Caballeronia sp. TF1N1: one gene and its partner. The protein of the gene in region 1 interacts with the protein of each later gene in a pairwise test. Links are inferred from orthologs where the notes say so. Each region holds a gene or a part of one and is shown on either strand. Other genes may lie near its edges.

Region 1 (2,923 bases):
GCAAGCAGTTTCACCGCATTCCTTGCCTGAATGCATCGCCGGCGTGGATCAAGGCGCTGGGAGAAATCGCGGCGCAGAATCTGCAAGGCTGGCCGGTGCAGGCCGTGCAGCCATTGACGGTTGCCGCCTGAACGAACGGTAATTCATGAACTACACGATTTCGACGGAACCGGGCGCGCGTCTGCGCATCGACAAATGGCTTTGGGCGGCGCGCTTCTTCAAGACGCGTTCGCTCGCGAGCGACGCGGTGGAAAAAGGCCGCGTGAAGATCGGCGGGGCGAACGTGAAGCCGTCGAAGGACGTGCGCGTCGGCGATCTCGTCGAGATCGATATCGAGCGGATCGTCTGGCAAGTGGAAGTAAAGGGCGTGTGCGACGTGCGCGGACCGGCTAGCGTGGCCCAGACGCTTTACGCGGAAACGGAAGAGGGCCGAGTGAAGCGGTTAGCCGAAGCCGAGCGGCGCAAGACGTTTCGCGAGCCGGCTGCCGGAATTCAGGGCAGGCCGACGAAGCGCGACCGGCGCATTATCGACAAACTGGCAGGTTCGGATTGAAGTAGTTTTCGATGGTCGCATGAACCCCGCCGTACTCGGTGTTACGGGCGGTGACAGCGCCGGACATACATATGGTGGTCGTTCCCGCAACCAGTACCAGAGCGACCACCGCGATAGCAAAGGTCAGTTTCATGGTACCCCCGGTGAGCGGGATAACCGGTCGTGAAAACCGGAAGGAAACAGGCAAGGGCTGAGCGGTTACTGCATTCGTAGGATTAGGGTTAACGTGTTCCTGCGACGCATGTTCGAAGTGTAGGCGAACAACGCAATCGCCTCAATCTGATTTTTGCGTACTGCGACGAAACGCCCATTACGAAGTGTTTCTCGCAGTTAAATGTGGCGAATTTGCACTTAACGCTTCACGCCGCCGACAAGCGTGGCCCGCCGTTGTCCGATGTTTGATGCGCACGCGAAAAAAGCTAAATTTCGTCCGAAAAACCGCTTCTGGAGCCTTGAAAATCCCTCGGATGCCCCAAATTCCGCCGCTAGTGCGAAAAAGCCTGGCCTGGTTCTCGGCGGTAAGAGGACTCCCGGCCGATCGCATCCATTTCACTCACAGCAATACATTCAGCGACATGGAAAACACGCAAGAGAATCCAGCGAGCCAGAACCCCACGCCCGCAGACGAAACCGCGCGCCAGGCCGCCGACCCGACCCAAGCCGGCGCAACCGGAGCGCCGACGGGCGCCGATGCGCCGCAAGTCGCGCCGGACGCGAACGAAGCCGCGCTGGCCGAAGCGCAGGCGAAGATCGCCGCGCTCCAGGAAGAGTTCCTGCGCGCCAAGGCGGAAACGGAAAACGTGCGTCGCCGCGGTCAGGACGATGTGCAAAAGGCGCACAAGTTCGCCATCGAAAGCTTCGCCGAACATCTGCTGCCGGTACTCGACAGTCTCGAAGCCGCGCTTGCCGATCAATCGTCCGATCTCGTCAAGGTGCGGGAAGGCGTCGAACTCACGCTGCGTCAACTGACCGCCGCGCTGGAAAAGGGGCGCGTCACCGCGCTGAATCCGGTAGGCGAGAAGTTCGACCCGCATCGTCACCAGGCTATTTCCATGGTGCCGGCCGAGCAGGAAGCGAATACCGTCGTGTCCGTCCTGCAAAAGGGCTACGTGATTTCGGATCGCGTGCTGCGTCCGGCTCTCGTCACCGTCGCCGCACCGAAGTAACGCGCCGCGAGAACGCCATGGCCGCCTCGGAGAATCGCGTTCCCGTCGATGCCACCGCGTTTTCGGTCTTCGCCATGCAGGAGTTGGACGCCCCCGGCTTCGACGCCAGGCTGGCTTCGACGGGCGATGATCTGGCCGTCGTGTTCTTCTGGGGCGTCGACTGCTTCAACTGCGAAATCGCCAAAAAAGCGATGCTCGCGAGGCCCGATGAAATCCGCGCGCTCGGACTGAAGTGGTTTCACAGCAATGTCTACGAGCATCGGGAACTGGGACGGCGATTTTTGCTGCATGGCGTGCCGACGTGGTTTTTCTTTCATCGCGGCAAGCGTCTTGGGCGCGCCACCGGCTGCATGGGCTCGCGCAATTCGAAGCGGCGGTCGCGGCGGCACGGGAAAAGATCCGCGGCAAGGCTTCCGAGTGAAAAAAGATATAGACCGCATCGCTTTCAGGGTCTTGAAAACGAAATCCGCGTTCTTATCTTGCGTACAGGTATGAATATTTGGGCGTTCGGCCCGGTAAATCGGCCGCAAAAGCCGGCGTTTTCCGGCCGCAGCGCTAAAGCGATCAAAGCTAGGAGAGTATAAAAAATGGGCAAAATCATCGGTATCGACCTCGGCACCACGAACTCGTGCGTGGCGCTGATGGAAGGCAATCAGGTCAAGGTCATCGAGAACTCGGAAGGCGCGCGCACCACGCCGTCGATCATCGCGTATGTCGACGACAACGAAATCCTGGTTGGCGCACCTGCCAAGCGTCAGTCGGTTACGAATCCGCGCAACACGCTTTACGCAGTGAAGCGCCTGATCGGCCGCCGCTTCGACGAGAAGGAAGTGCAGAAGGACATCAGCCTGATGCCCTACAAGATCGTCAAGCACGACAACGGCGACGCATGGGTCGAAGCGCACGGCAAGAGCCTCGCGCCGTCGCAGATTTCCGCTGAAGTGCTGCGCAAGATGAAGAAGACCGCTGAGGACTACCTCGGCGAGCCGGTTACGGAAGCCGTCATCACGGTCCCGGCGTACTTCAACGACAGCCAGCGTCAGGCAACGAAGGACGCAGGCCGCATCGCCGGTCTGGAAGTGAAGCGCATCATCAACGAACCGACGGCAGCCGCGCTCGCCTTCGGTCTCGACAAGGCCGAAAAGGGCGACCGCAAGATCGCCGTGTTCGACTTGGGCGGCGGCACGTTCGACATCTCGATCAT
Region 2 (10,013 bases), 1.9 Mb from region 1 along the record:
TACCGACGACCTGCTGACCGCCGGACTCGGCAAGACAGGACTTGCGTCGGCGACGCCGCCTTCAATCGCCAATGCGGCCGCGCCGACAGCGGCGGAACTGCGGCGCCTGGCTATCTATTCGAACTATCGTGCGCTCGTCGATATGTCGGCGAACGGCGGCTACGGGCGCTTCTGGGGGCCGAATGTCGATCTGAACGGCGGCGACACGCTCGGCGAAGGCAAGATCGCGGGCAAGGAGTATCTGGCCTTCTCGGACGACGGTTCGGGCACGAAGAACGTCAGCCTGCTCGTGCAGATTCCGACGAGTTTCAATCCGGATCAGCCTTGCATCGTGACGGCGACATCGTCGGGATCGCGCGGCGTATATGGCGCGATTTCGGCAGCGGGCGAGTGGGGTTTGAAGCGCGGCTGCGCGGTTGCGTACACGGATAAAGGCAGCGGCAACGGCGCGCACGAGTTGTCGACGAACCTCGTCACGCTGATCGATGGCACGCTTTCCAATGCGACCTTTGCGGGCAATTCGGCGATCTTCAAGGCGAACCTGAGCCAATCGGCGCTTTCGGCTTACAACTCGGCGTATCCGAATCGCTACGCTTTCAAACACGCGCACTCGCAGCAGAATCCCGAAAAGGACTGGGGCAAGAATACGTTACAGGCGATTCAGTTCGCGTACTGGGCGCTCAACGATACCTATGGCGTGGTCAACGGCTCGACGCATTCCGCGCGCTACTCGAAAGGCAGCATTACGACGATCGCGGCATCGGTGAGCAATGGCGGCGGCGCGGCGCTTGCAGCCGCCGAACAGGACACCGATGGCTGGATAAGCGCGGTCGTCGTCGGCGAACCGCAGATCAACATGAATCTGCCGGCGCAGGTTGCGGTGCGCGAAGGCGGCCAGGCCGTCGGTTCGTTCGGGCGTCCGCTTGCCGATTACATGACCTACGCGAACCTGCTTCAGCCATGCGCGGCGCTAGCGACGGCGGCGGTCGGCGCGCCGTATCTGACGGCACTGCCGCTCGCGACCACCGTGGCGATTCGCACCGCACGCTGCACCACGCTCGCGGCGAGCGGCGCGATTGCCGGCGGCGATACGCTCTCGCAAGCCAACGACGCGCTCGCGAAGCTGCATCAGGCGGGCTACGAAGCCGACTCCGACACGTTACATGCGCCGATGTGGGACTCGCAGGCCGTGCCTGCCGTCGCCGTGACTTACGCCGATGCCTACATGCTGGCGAGCGTCGCCGACAACCTGTGCAACTTCAGCTTCGGCACGACCAACGCGCTGACCGGCGCGGCGGGCGTGAACCCGCTCGTTTCGCCGATGCCCACGGTCTTCGGCAACGGCAATGGCGTGCCGCCGACCAACGGCATCAACCTCGTCTATAACGCGGGGACGTCGGGCGCGGCGGATCATCGGCTTGCGACGCCCGATGCGAGCTTCGCGGGCGCGGCCTGCCTGCGCGCGCTCTGGGCGAACGGCAATCCGACGATGACGGCGAGCGTGAACGCGATTCGCGTCAACGCGAATCTGCGTGGCAAGCCGGCGATCATCGTGCAGGGAAGGTCGGATGCGCTCGTGCCGATCAACCATGCCTCGCGGCCGTATCTCGGCGCGAACAAGGTGGTGGAAGGCAACAATAGCCAGCTCTCACTGTACGAAATCACGAACGGTCAGCACTTCGATGCGTTCCTGAGCGTGGCTGGTTTCGATACGCGCTTCGTGCCCGTGCACTACTACAACCTTCAGGCGCTCAATTTGATGTGGGCTCACCTGAAGAACAACGCGCCGTTGCCGCCGTCGCAAGTCGTGCATACGGTGGCGCGCGGCGGCACGCCGGGTGCGGCGCCTCAATTGACGGTGGCGAATCTCCCGGCGATCGCGGCGAGCCCCGGCGCGAATGCGATTTCGGTGAATGGCGGCGTGGTGAATGTGCCGAATTGAGGGGTGATGGGAGTGGCGTGCGGATTGGCGTCGCTGTCGGCGGCAGGCGGAGCTTCAGCTTTAGGCGGCGCGTGATGAGCGCGCCGCATCGATGCGTTCGGGCGGGCTAGCTGCGCGATGAGCGAGGCGTCACAGGCTACGCGGGTACATTTGCGAACGGCGACGGGTGCTGAATGAGGTTTGTGGTGAGCTGATCACGCAACTGCAGCCGCCGTTGCCCGCGTGCTTGATGCTTGCATCGACGAAGCGTTTCCCGGAACGACGCGCGCGCTCGATCTCACTGAACCGGCGCCGATGCCGCGACGCCTTCGGACGCAGCGTGTTTCGCGTCGGATGACTGGATGGCCGTCGCCGCCGCGGCGGGCGCCTGTACGACGATCGGCGTTGGCGTGAGATCCGGTGAACTCACGATCAGCGACGGTGCGAGCGGCTTGCTCTTGACCTCATCCGATGCGATGGGCGAACTGCGCGGCACCGTGCTCAGATAGTGCCCCATCAGCCCGAAGAATCGGTCATAGAACTTGCCGGCGGGCACGGTTTCGCTGGAGATCTTGACCATTGCATCGCTGTTCGAACGGATCGGCAGCGAAAGCGAGCCCAAGACGCTCAAGCCCACGCTTGCGGAGGTATCGCTTTTCTTGAGCGCATAGCCGTCCTGCACCGCGTTCACATAAGCGATGCTCGTATTGGTCGTGTTTTCGCCGGGCGTGCAGACCACATGGAATGAGACGACCACGTGCGTTTCGGTGGACGGCTGGAAGTTCTTGGTGGCGTCGACGGTATCGGCTTGCGCCATCGTCGTGAGAAAGCCTTGCGAAAGCAGCGCGCGGCGGGCCGCCTCGCAGGTTTCGTTCACGGTGGCGTCGAAGTTGCGCGCGAACGGGCTCGCACCGGAGTCGAAGAGTTCCTGCTGATAGCTCGGCGTGGTCGCCGCGCGTCCGCCACAGGCGGCAAGGGCGAGAATTCCGAGGGAGAGAAAGGCAAGGCGCAGCGACGACGACATAGGCATGAGAGGCAACGAAGACGAAATTTGTGATGCAACAAACACAAATTGTAGTTCCCTCCGACTGCGCGAGAAAAAAACGTAGTCCAAAAACATCGTCGAATCCGTGGCTTACAGAAACTTTTCCTTCGGGATGCGCAAAAAGCAAAAGCCCGGCGTGCGTGCCGGGCTTCGTTACGCGAATCGACGATTACGGGCGATTGAAGTCGACCGGATTCGGGTCGATAGCCGCGCGGCGGGCAGCACCCGAAGCGGCAGCGCCTTCGCCGACACCGCCAAACGACGAAGCAGCCGTGCCTTGTTGCGCGTTCAGGCGTGCTTGCGCGGCCTGAATGTTGGCGGGGTATTGGGTTTGATCGCTGGCCGGGTTGTAGCCTGCGCGTTCCAGTTGAACCAGTTGAGCCTTCACTTCAGCCCGCGTCACCGGCGCGTTTTCTTGCGCCTGGGCGAAAGCGGGGACTGCAAGGACGGCAGCAACGGCGATTGCGGGGATGATCGACTTGAACATGATGAACCTCCTATGTACTGATCTCGGGAACGTTGCGGGTAGAGAGTTTGTCTCTTCACTGCTTCGTCGTTGAAATGCAGTCTAGGCCTCGCCGACCCTAGTAGAAACCCTAATTAAGCGAAATCAGAATTGACGGATTGACATTAATCCAGCCAATCGACCTTACGAAATCCATAAATTTCCCCGTGTCCAGACAAAAGTACGCGAAATAGGGAATGCCCGTCTGTCCCCGTCCTTGAAATTGTCAAACTCGGTCCATATAATTAGCACTCACTGCACGAGAGTGCTAACAAATTGCCGCTCGGGCAGCTTCGCTCACCGGGCGGGTTTCCCCCGCGTTTTCAGTCTCAATCAAGAGAGGAGTGTGTATGAATCTTCGTCCTTTGCACGATCGCGTCATCGTTAAACGTCTGGATCAGGAAACCAAGACTGCCTCGGGCCTCATCATCCCCGAAGCTGCAGCCGAAAAGCCGGATCAAGGCGAAATCCTGGCCGTCGGCCCGGGTAAGCGCGATGACAAGGGTGTGCAGAACGCCCTCGACGTGAAGGTGGGCGACCGCGTGTTGTTCGGCAAGTACGCCGGCCAGACCGTCAAGGTCGACGGGCAAGAACTGCTCGTGATGCGCGAAGAAGACATCATGGCCGTTCTGGTCAAGTAAGCACCTTCCTGCACTTCGGCTTCGCCGCAGAGCCGCTCCATTGGAGCCTGCCGCCCGAAGCCTCCAAACTGAATCGACTCAAGGAGTTTGAATATGGCAGCTAAAGAAGTCACTTTTGGCGATACCGCACGCGCCAAGATGGTCGAAGGCGTGAACATTCTGGCCAACGCGGTCAAGGTCACGCTGGGTCCGAAGGGCCGCAATGTCGTGCTCGAGCGCAGCTTCGGCGGCCCGACGGTCACCAAGGACGGTGTCTCGGTCGCGAAGGAAATCGAACTGAAGGACAAGCTCCAGAACATGGGCGCGCAAATGGTCAAGGAAGTGGCTTCCCGGACCAGCGACAACGCCGGTGACGGCACCACGACCGCTACGGTTCTGGCGCAATCCATCGTTCGCGAAGGCATGAAGTACGTTGCATCGGGCATGAACCCGATGGACCTGAAGCGCGGTATCGACAAGGCAGTTGCTGCAGCTATCGAAGAACTGCGCAAGATCAGCAAGCCCTGCACGACGAACAAGGAAATCGCTCAAGTTGGCGCGATTTCGGCGAACAGCGACACGTCCATCGGCGACCGTATCGCTGAAGCAATGGACAAGGTCGGTAAGGAAGGCGTGATCACGGTTGAAGACGGCAAGTCGCTGGAAGACGAGCTGGACGTCGTGGAAGGCATGCAGTTCGACCGCGGCTACCTGTCGCCGTACTTCATCAACAACCCGGACAAGCAAGTCGCCCTGCTCGAAAACCCGTTCGTGCTGCTGCACGACAAGAAGGTTTCGAACATCCGCGATCTGCTGCCGGTGCTGGAACAAGTCGCGAAGGCTGGCCGTCCGCTGCTGATCATCGCTGAAGACGTCGAAGGCGAAGCGCTGGCTACGCTGGTCGTGAACAACATCCGCGGCATTCTGAAGACCGTTGCCGTCAAGGCTCCGGGCTTTGGCGACCGTCGCAAGGCCATGCTGGAAGACATCGCTATCCTGACCGGTGGTCAAGTGATCGCGGAAGAAACCGGCCTGACGCTCGAAAAGGCTACGCTGGCTGAACTGGGTCAAGCAAAGCGCATCGAAGTGGGCAAGGAAAACACGACGATCATCGACGGCGCTGGCGAAGCAGCAAGCATCGAAGCGCGCGTGAAGCAAGTGCGCACGCAGATCGAGGAAGCAACGTCGGATTACGACCGTGAAAAGCTGCAAGAGCGCGTGGCCAAGTTGGCTGGCGGCGTGGCAGTGATCAAGGTCGGCGCTGCGACCGAAGTCGAAATGAAGGAAAAGAAGGCACGTGTCGAAGACGCACTGCACGCAACTCGTGCGGCTGTGGAAGAAGGCATCGTGGCCGGCGGCGGCGTCGCGCTGATCCGCGCTCGCAAGGCTGTCGAAGGCGTGAAGGGCCTGAACTCGGACCAGGACGCGGGCATCCGCATCGTTCTGCGTGCGATGGAAGAGCCGCTGCGCCAGATCGTCACGAACGGCGGCGAAGAAGCTTCCGTCGTGGTGGCGGCTGTTGCTGCGGGCACGGGCAACTACGGCTACAACGCGGCAACGGGCGAGTACGGTGACCTGGTGGAAGCCGGTGTCGTCGACCCGACCAAGGTGACGCGCACGGCATTGCAAAACGCGGCATCGGTGGCAGGCCTGCTGCTGACGACCGACGCAGCCGTCGCGGAACTGCCGAAGGAAGACTCGGCCATGCCTGGTGGCATGCCCGGCGGCATGGGCGGCATGGGCATGGACATGTAATTCGGTTTCGACCGGTTACTTGCTTCATCCTCAGGGCGTGGGTTTCGAAAGAAGCTCACGCCGCAAAGAAAAACCCGCAGCAATGCGGGTTTTTTTCGTCCGTGGCAAACGCGGACCGTTACTTGTTCATCTGATCGCGCAAGTTCTGCGCGGCGGCCTTGTAGTCGTAGGTTGGATAAAACTCCGTCGTATAGCCGCCCCACGCGGTGGTTTCGATCGCGCGATTCACTTCGCGCAGGCGATCGGCAGGCACGCGCAAGGTCACGACCTGACCGACGCCCATCATTACGTACCACGACACCACTTCGATTCCCGGCGGCGGAAACGTCTTGAAGAAGCCTTGCTCCTTCAACTGCTCGTTGATCTTCGGAAGCGGTTTGCTTTGATCGTGCTTGAGGAAGATGGTCAGCAGGAAGGTGCCGTCGCCAGTCGGTGTGACGGGCGGCGCCGTGCTTTGCTGCGCGTTTGCGGGCAGGGCGATGTAAATCAGCGAGGCGAACATCGTGGCTTGTAAAAGGCGTGCAATTCGTCTTGCTGATCGATGCATCGGGAATGCTCCTCGTGAACGAATCGGTTTAACGATGGTGGGTGCGCAGGCGCTCGATCATATGCAGCGCGTTGGGTTGCGCATTGCCTTCGGCGGTGTTGTCGAAGATGCACCAGACCTCGGGCGTTTTCTTCGCGCGCGTGTGCAGCGTGCGCGCGAGGTCGTCGAGATAGGTGTAGTTGTAGGAAGACTTGTAGAGCTCGGGCGAGCCATGCAGCCGCACATACACGAGCGAAGTGTCCGCGCGATGCTTGATCTCGCACTCGTCGGGGATCGGGTCCGCATCGACATAAGCCATGTGATGCGCCTTCAGGAGCGCGGCCGTGTGGGTGGTGAACCAGGACGGATGCCGCGCCTCGATTGCAATCGGCAACTTCGTGCGCTCGCGCAACGCCTTGATGAAGGCTTCGGCCGTGGCCTGATCGAAGGGCAGACTGGGCGGCAGTTGCACGAGCCAGCAACCGAGCTTGTCGCCGAGTTGCCCCGCGCTTTGCAAGAATTCGTCGAGGAGCGCTTCGGTGCCGACGAGCCGCGCGTCGTGCGTAATGGACTTGGGCAATTTCACCGAGAAGCGAAACGACTCGGGCACGCTCTGCGCCCAGTTCGCGTAAGTCGATTCGCGATGCGGTTTGTAGAAACTCGAATTTATCTCGACGCAAGTCAGCACGTGTGCGTAGCGTTCGAGATGCGTGCCTTCATGCGGAAAGCTCGACGACACGGCGCTCGACAAACCCCAACCCGCGCAGCCGATACGGATCGCGCCTTGCGGGCCGGGCTTGTGCAGATGAGGCAGTCGGTACGGCATGCGTTCTCCCGGCGACTCGATTGGTCAGTGTTTTGGGCTAATGGCGTACTTCCCCAGGCAGTCCCGCCGACTCGTCGGGAAGGGACGACGTCTCGCCTTCTTCGTCTGCATCGTTCGAGCGCGCCCAGAAAAACCGGTCCGGCAAATAGGCGCCCATGCCCGGACGGAACGCGGCGCGCGCCGCCTGGAACACATACTCTTGAGCCTCGCGTGCGGCCTCGGCGGGTTCCTGTCCGTTGGCAAGCAAGGCCGCGACCGCGGCGCCAAGCGTATCCGTCAGCCCCATGATGCGATGCACACCGCGATCCCACGTATCTTGCCGCACCTGGCCTTCTTCGCTATACAGCGTATTCACATGCCGATGCGTGCCGGTTTCCATTGCGAGCACATATTCGCAACCTTGCGCCAGGATATGCGAGATCGCGGCATCCAGCGTTGGCGCCTCGGCGTCGCTGTCGGGTTGCGCGAGCTGCAACAACGTGGCGTGATCGGCGATCAACATGGTCGTTTGCGGCACGAGCAGGTCGGCAAGCGACTCACGCAGCTCGTCGGCGGACAAAACGTGTTCATCGTCGAGTGTGAAGTCCGGCGCGAGGATCAGCGGTACGTCGTCGTAGTCGGACACCACTTCGGCGATAGCGGAAACCACTTCCGCGCGCGTTGCCGCGCCGATCTTAAACGCGGCGATCGGCATGTCCTCTAGCAACATGCGCGCCTGCGTGGCGACGACGTCGGGGTCGATGCCGGTAACTTCGTCGCAGCTCGCGGAGTCGCGCACCGCGTAGCCCGTCAGCACCGTCACGCCGTGGCAGCCCATGCTTGCGAGCGTCAGCACGTCGGCTTGAAGCCCCGAACCGCCTGTGGGGTCCGTCAGGCCGAAGGTGAGAACGATCGGTGGGGAGTCGCCGGTCATGGCAAAAGCGGACATTGTTTTCTTGATTGCACGAATGGAACGGAAGGGCCGCGAACGCCCGCGCCTCGAAGTGCACTGGCGGCGGCCAGCTCGGTCATGATTCGACCGTGGTTCGACTATGGTTCAATGTTTCGATTATGCGGCCTAACGCCGTCAGGCTACAGTCTTTGCGCACTTTTTTCCGGTACGGCGGCGCTTGAGAGAGCCAGTACGGCGGTCAAAGGCTTGGCCACGCGTGAACGGGCATCTCGCTAGGCATTGACACGCCAACACGGTACCATCATGTCCTAATTTCAATCGACCATTTCGACGCGGCATAAGTATGGAATATAGAAGCTGGATGTGCCTGATCTGCGGCTGGATCTATGACGAGGAGGCGGGATTGCCCGAAGAGGGCATCGCGCCGGGTACGCGCTGGGAGGACGTTCCCATCAACTGGACTTGTCCCGAATGCGGAGCCCGCAAGGAAGATTTTGAGATGGTCCAGATCTGATCCGCACGCTCTACCGCGCCGCATGACTCCCGTCATGCGGCGCGCGTTTTTTGCGGACCGCTTTTTTGTTCGCTGCTTTCGTTCGCTGCTTTCGTTCGCTGCTTTCGTTGCTGTTTTTGTCCGGCAGCGCTGCCGGTGTTGCGTCGTGCATCGAAATCGATGCGCGCGTCCGTCGCATGTTTGGCCGCTGCAAGCTGCATGGGCGGCGACGCGTGCCGATGCCAATGCGAACCGGCGCCTGAAGGCATACGCTTGAGGCTGGTCCGTGGTTCGGCAAGACGGGCGCAGGCAGTAAGCGGTCCGTCGGTCGAGAAAATCGTGAGCGCGGTCAAGTACCGACGCTTTCATCGATGATGCTATTTCACCGCGCGCGCCCATGTTCGACTCACGGCGCCTGCGAACCGGTTTGTGAGCGCCAGATATGACATCTCGTCCCGATCTTCCAGTTACGTTCGAAGCTCTGCCCAATCCGCGCGGCGGCTCGGTGCGGCTCGCCGAAATGGCGCTGACCGACGCCCATCACGCGTTCCAGCGTCAGGGCGAAACCGCGCCCGCGTTGAAGCGCGCGATCTCCGCGCTGCATTCGGCGGGTTGGCTGCCTGCGCAGCGTTTCGCGGAAGCGCTCGCGCTCGTCGCGCCGCTCGGCGAGGAATCGGAGCCGACGCGTGCGCGCATCGCGGCTGCGCTCGCGGACTTCGGCGCGGCGGTGGAGCGCCACAATCTGCGCGAGTTGTCGTGCTCGACCGTGTTGTTCGATCACTATCGCGGGCTGCATGCGTTGCTCGCCATGCATACGCGCGTCGCGCCGGTTTCCTACGATGACCTCGCGCTCGCGGGCCGCGCCATCGCGCCCGCGACGTTGCGCGGCATCGCGCCCGAGCGGCTTGCGCGCGTTCGGGCGCACTACGAACAGGCCCTGCTCAAGCTCTTGCGCGGGCCCGAGCAGGAATCCGCCGATGCCTTCGCGCGCCTCGACGAGTGCCTGGGCGAACTCGGCGGCCCCGATCCTTACGACTTCTGGCGGCTCGCGCTCAACACTATTTGGGCGCTGCGCGAGCGCGCGGAGCGTCGCGGCGACGCCGATTTCGCCGCAAACGCCGACGCCAAGCGCCTTTACGCGCGCTTCAATCTCGTGTTGGCGGATCAGGCGCACGCGTCGACCTATGCGCCGCGCTCGCTCGTACGCGCGACGCTTGCGCTCCTCTGGCGCGACTTCGCGCTCTACGGCGCGATGCCGGAAGACGCGGAACGGGTCGACGTCTTGCGGGACTACGGTCTGACGGTGGCGTGGCATGTGGCGGCGAATCCCGCGTCAGAGGCCGCGTGGGAGCAGGGCGCGGCGCAGGCGATCGAGGAAAACGCCCGCGACGGTTCATCGCGCGATCTGGGTGCGCTGCGCGTGAACGCCA

Evidence for each region.
Region 2: the proteins of grpE (region 1) and groL interact in binary tests that used the Escherichia coli proteins (3 or more experiments, as listed by UniProt). The link is inferred for Caballeronia sp. TF1N1 from one-to-one orthologs.

Annotation. Positions count from the first base shown.
Region 1 is NZ_CP084626.1:387,924-390,846, forward strand. It holds grpE (nucleotide exchange factor GrpE), read left to right. Parts: upstream 1-1,128; coding sequence 1,129-1,719; downstream 1,720-2,923. Other genes in the region: hemH (ferrochelatase), read left to right, coding at 1-131; LDZ28_RS01835 (RNA-binding S4 domain-containing protein), read left to right, coding at 146-553; dnaK (molecular chaperone DnaK), read left to right, coding at 2,307-2,923. UniProt on the Escherichia coli protein: Participates actively in the response to hyperosmotic and heat shock by preventing the aggregation of stress-denatured proteins, in association with DnaK and GrpE. It is the nucleotide exchange factor for DnaK and may function as a thermosensor.
Region 2 is NZ_CP084626.1:2,298,904-2,308,916, reverse strand. Bases 3,565-6,525 are described here. They hold groL (chaperonin GroEL), read left to right. Parts: upstream 3,565-4,205; coding sequence 4,206-5,846; downstream 5,847-6,525. Other genes in these bases: LDZ28_RS10665 (DUF72 domain-containing protein), read right to left, coding at 6,422-6,525; LDZ28_RS10670 (hypothetical protein), read right to left, coding at 5,965-6,393; LDZ28_RS10680 (co-chaperone GroES), read left to right, coding at 3,822-4,112. Also shown: LDZ28_RS10695 (D-(-)-3-hydroxybutyrate oligomer hydrolase), read left to right, coding at 1-1,942; LDZ28_RS10690 (DUF2242 domain-containing protein), read right to left, coding at 2,220-2,951; LDZ28_RS10685 (DUF4148 domain-containing protein), read right to left, coding at 3,136-3,453; more of LDZ28_RS10665, read right to left, coding at 6,526-7,198; LDZ28_RS10660 (hydroxymethylpyrimidine/phosphomethylpyrimidine kinase), read right to left, coding at 7,236-8,111; LDZ28_RS10655 (rubredoxin), read left to right, coding at 8,434-8,604; LDZ28_RS10650 (hypothetical protein), read right to left, coding at 8,637-8,804; LDZ28_RS10645 (hypothetical protein), read left to right, coding at 9,026-10,013.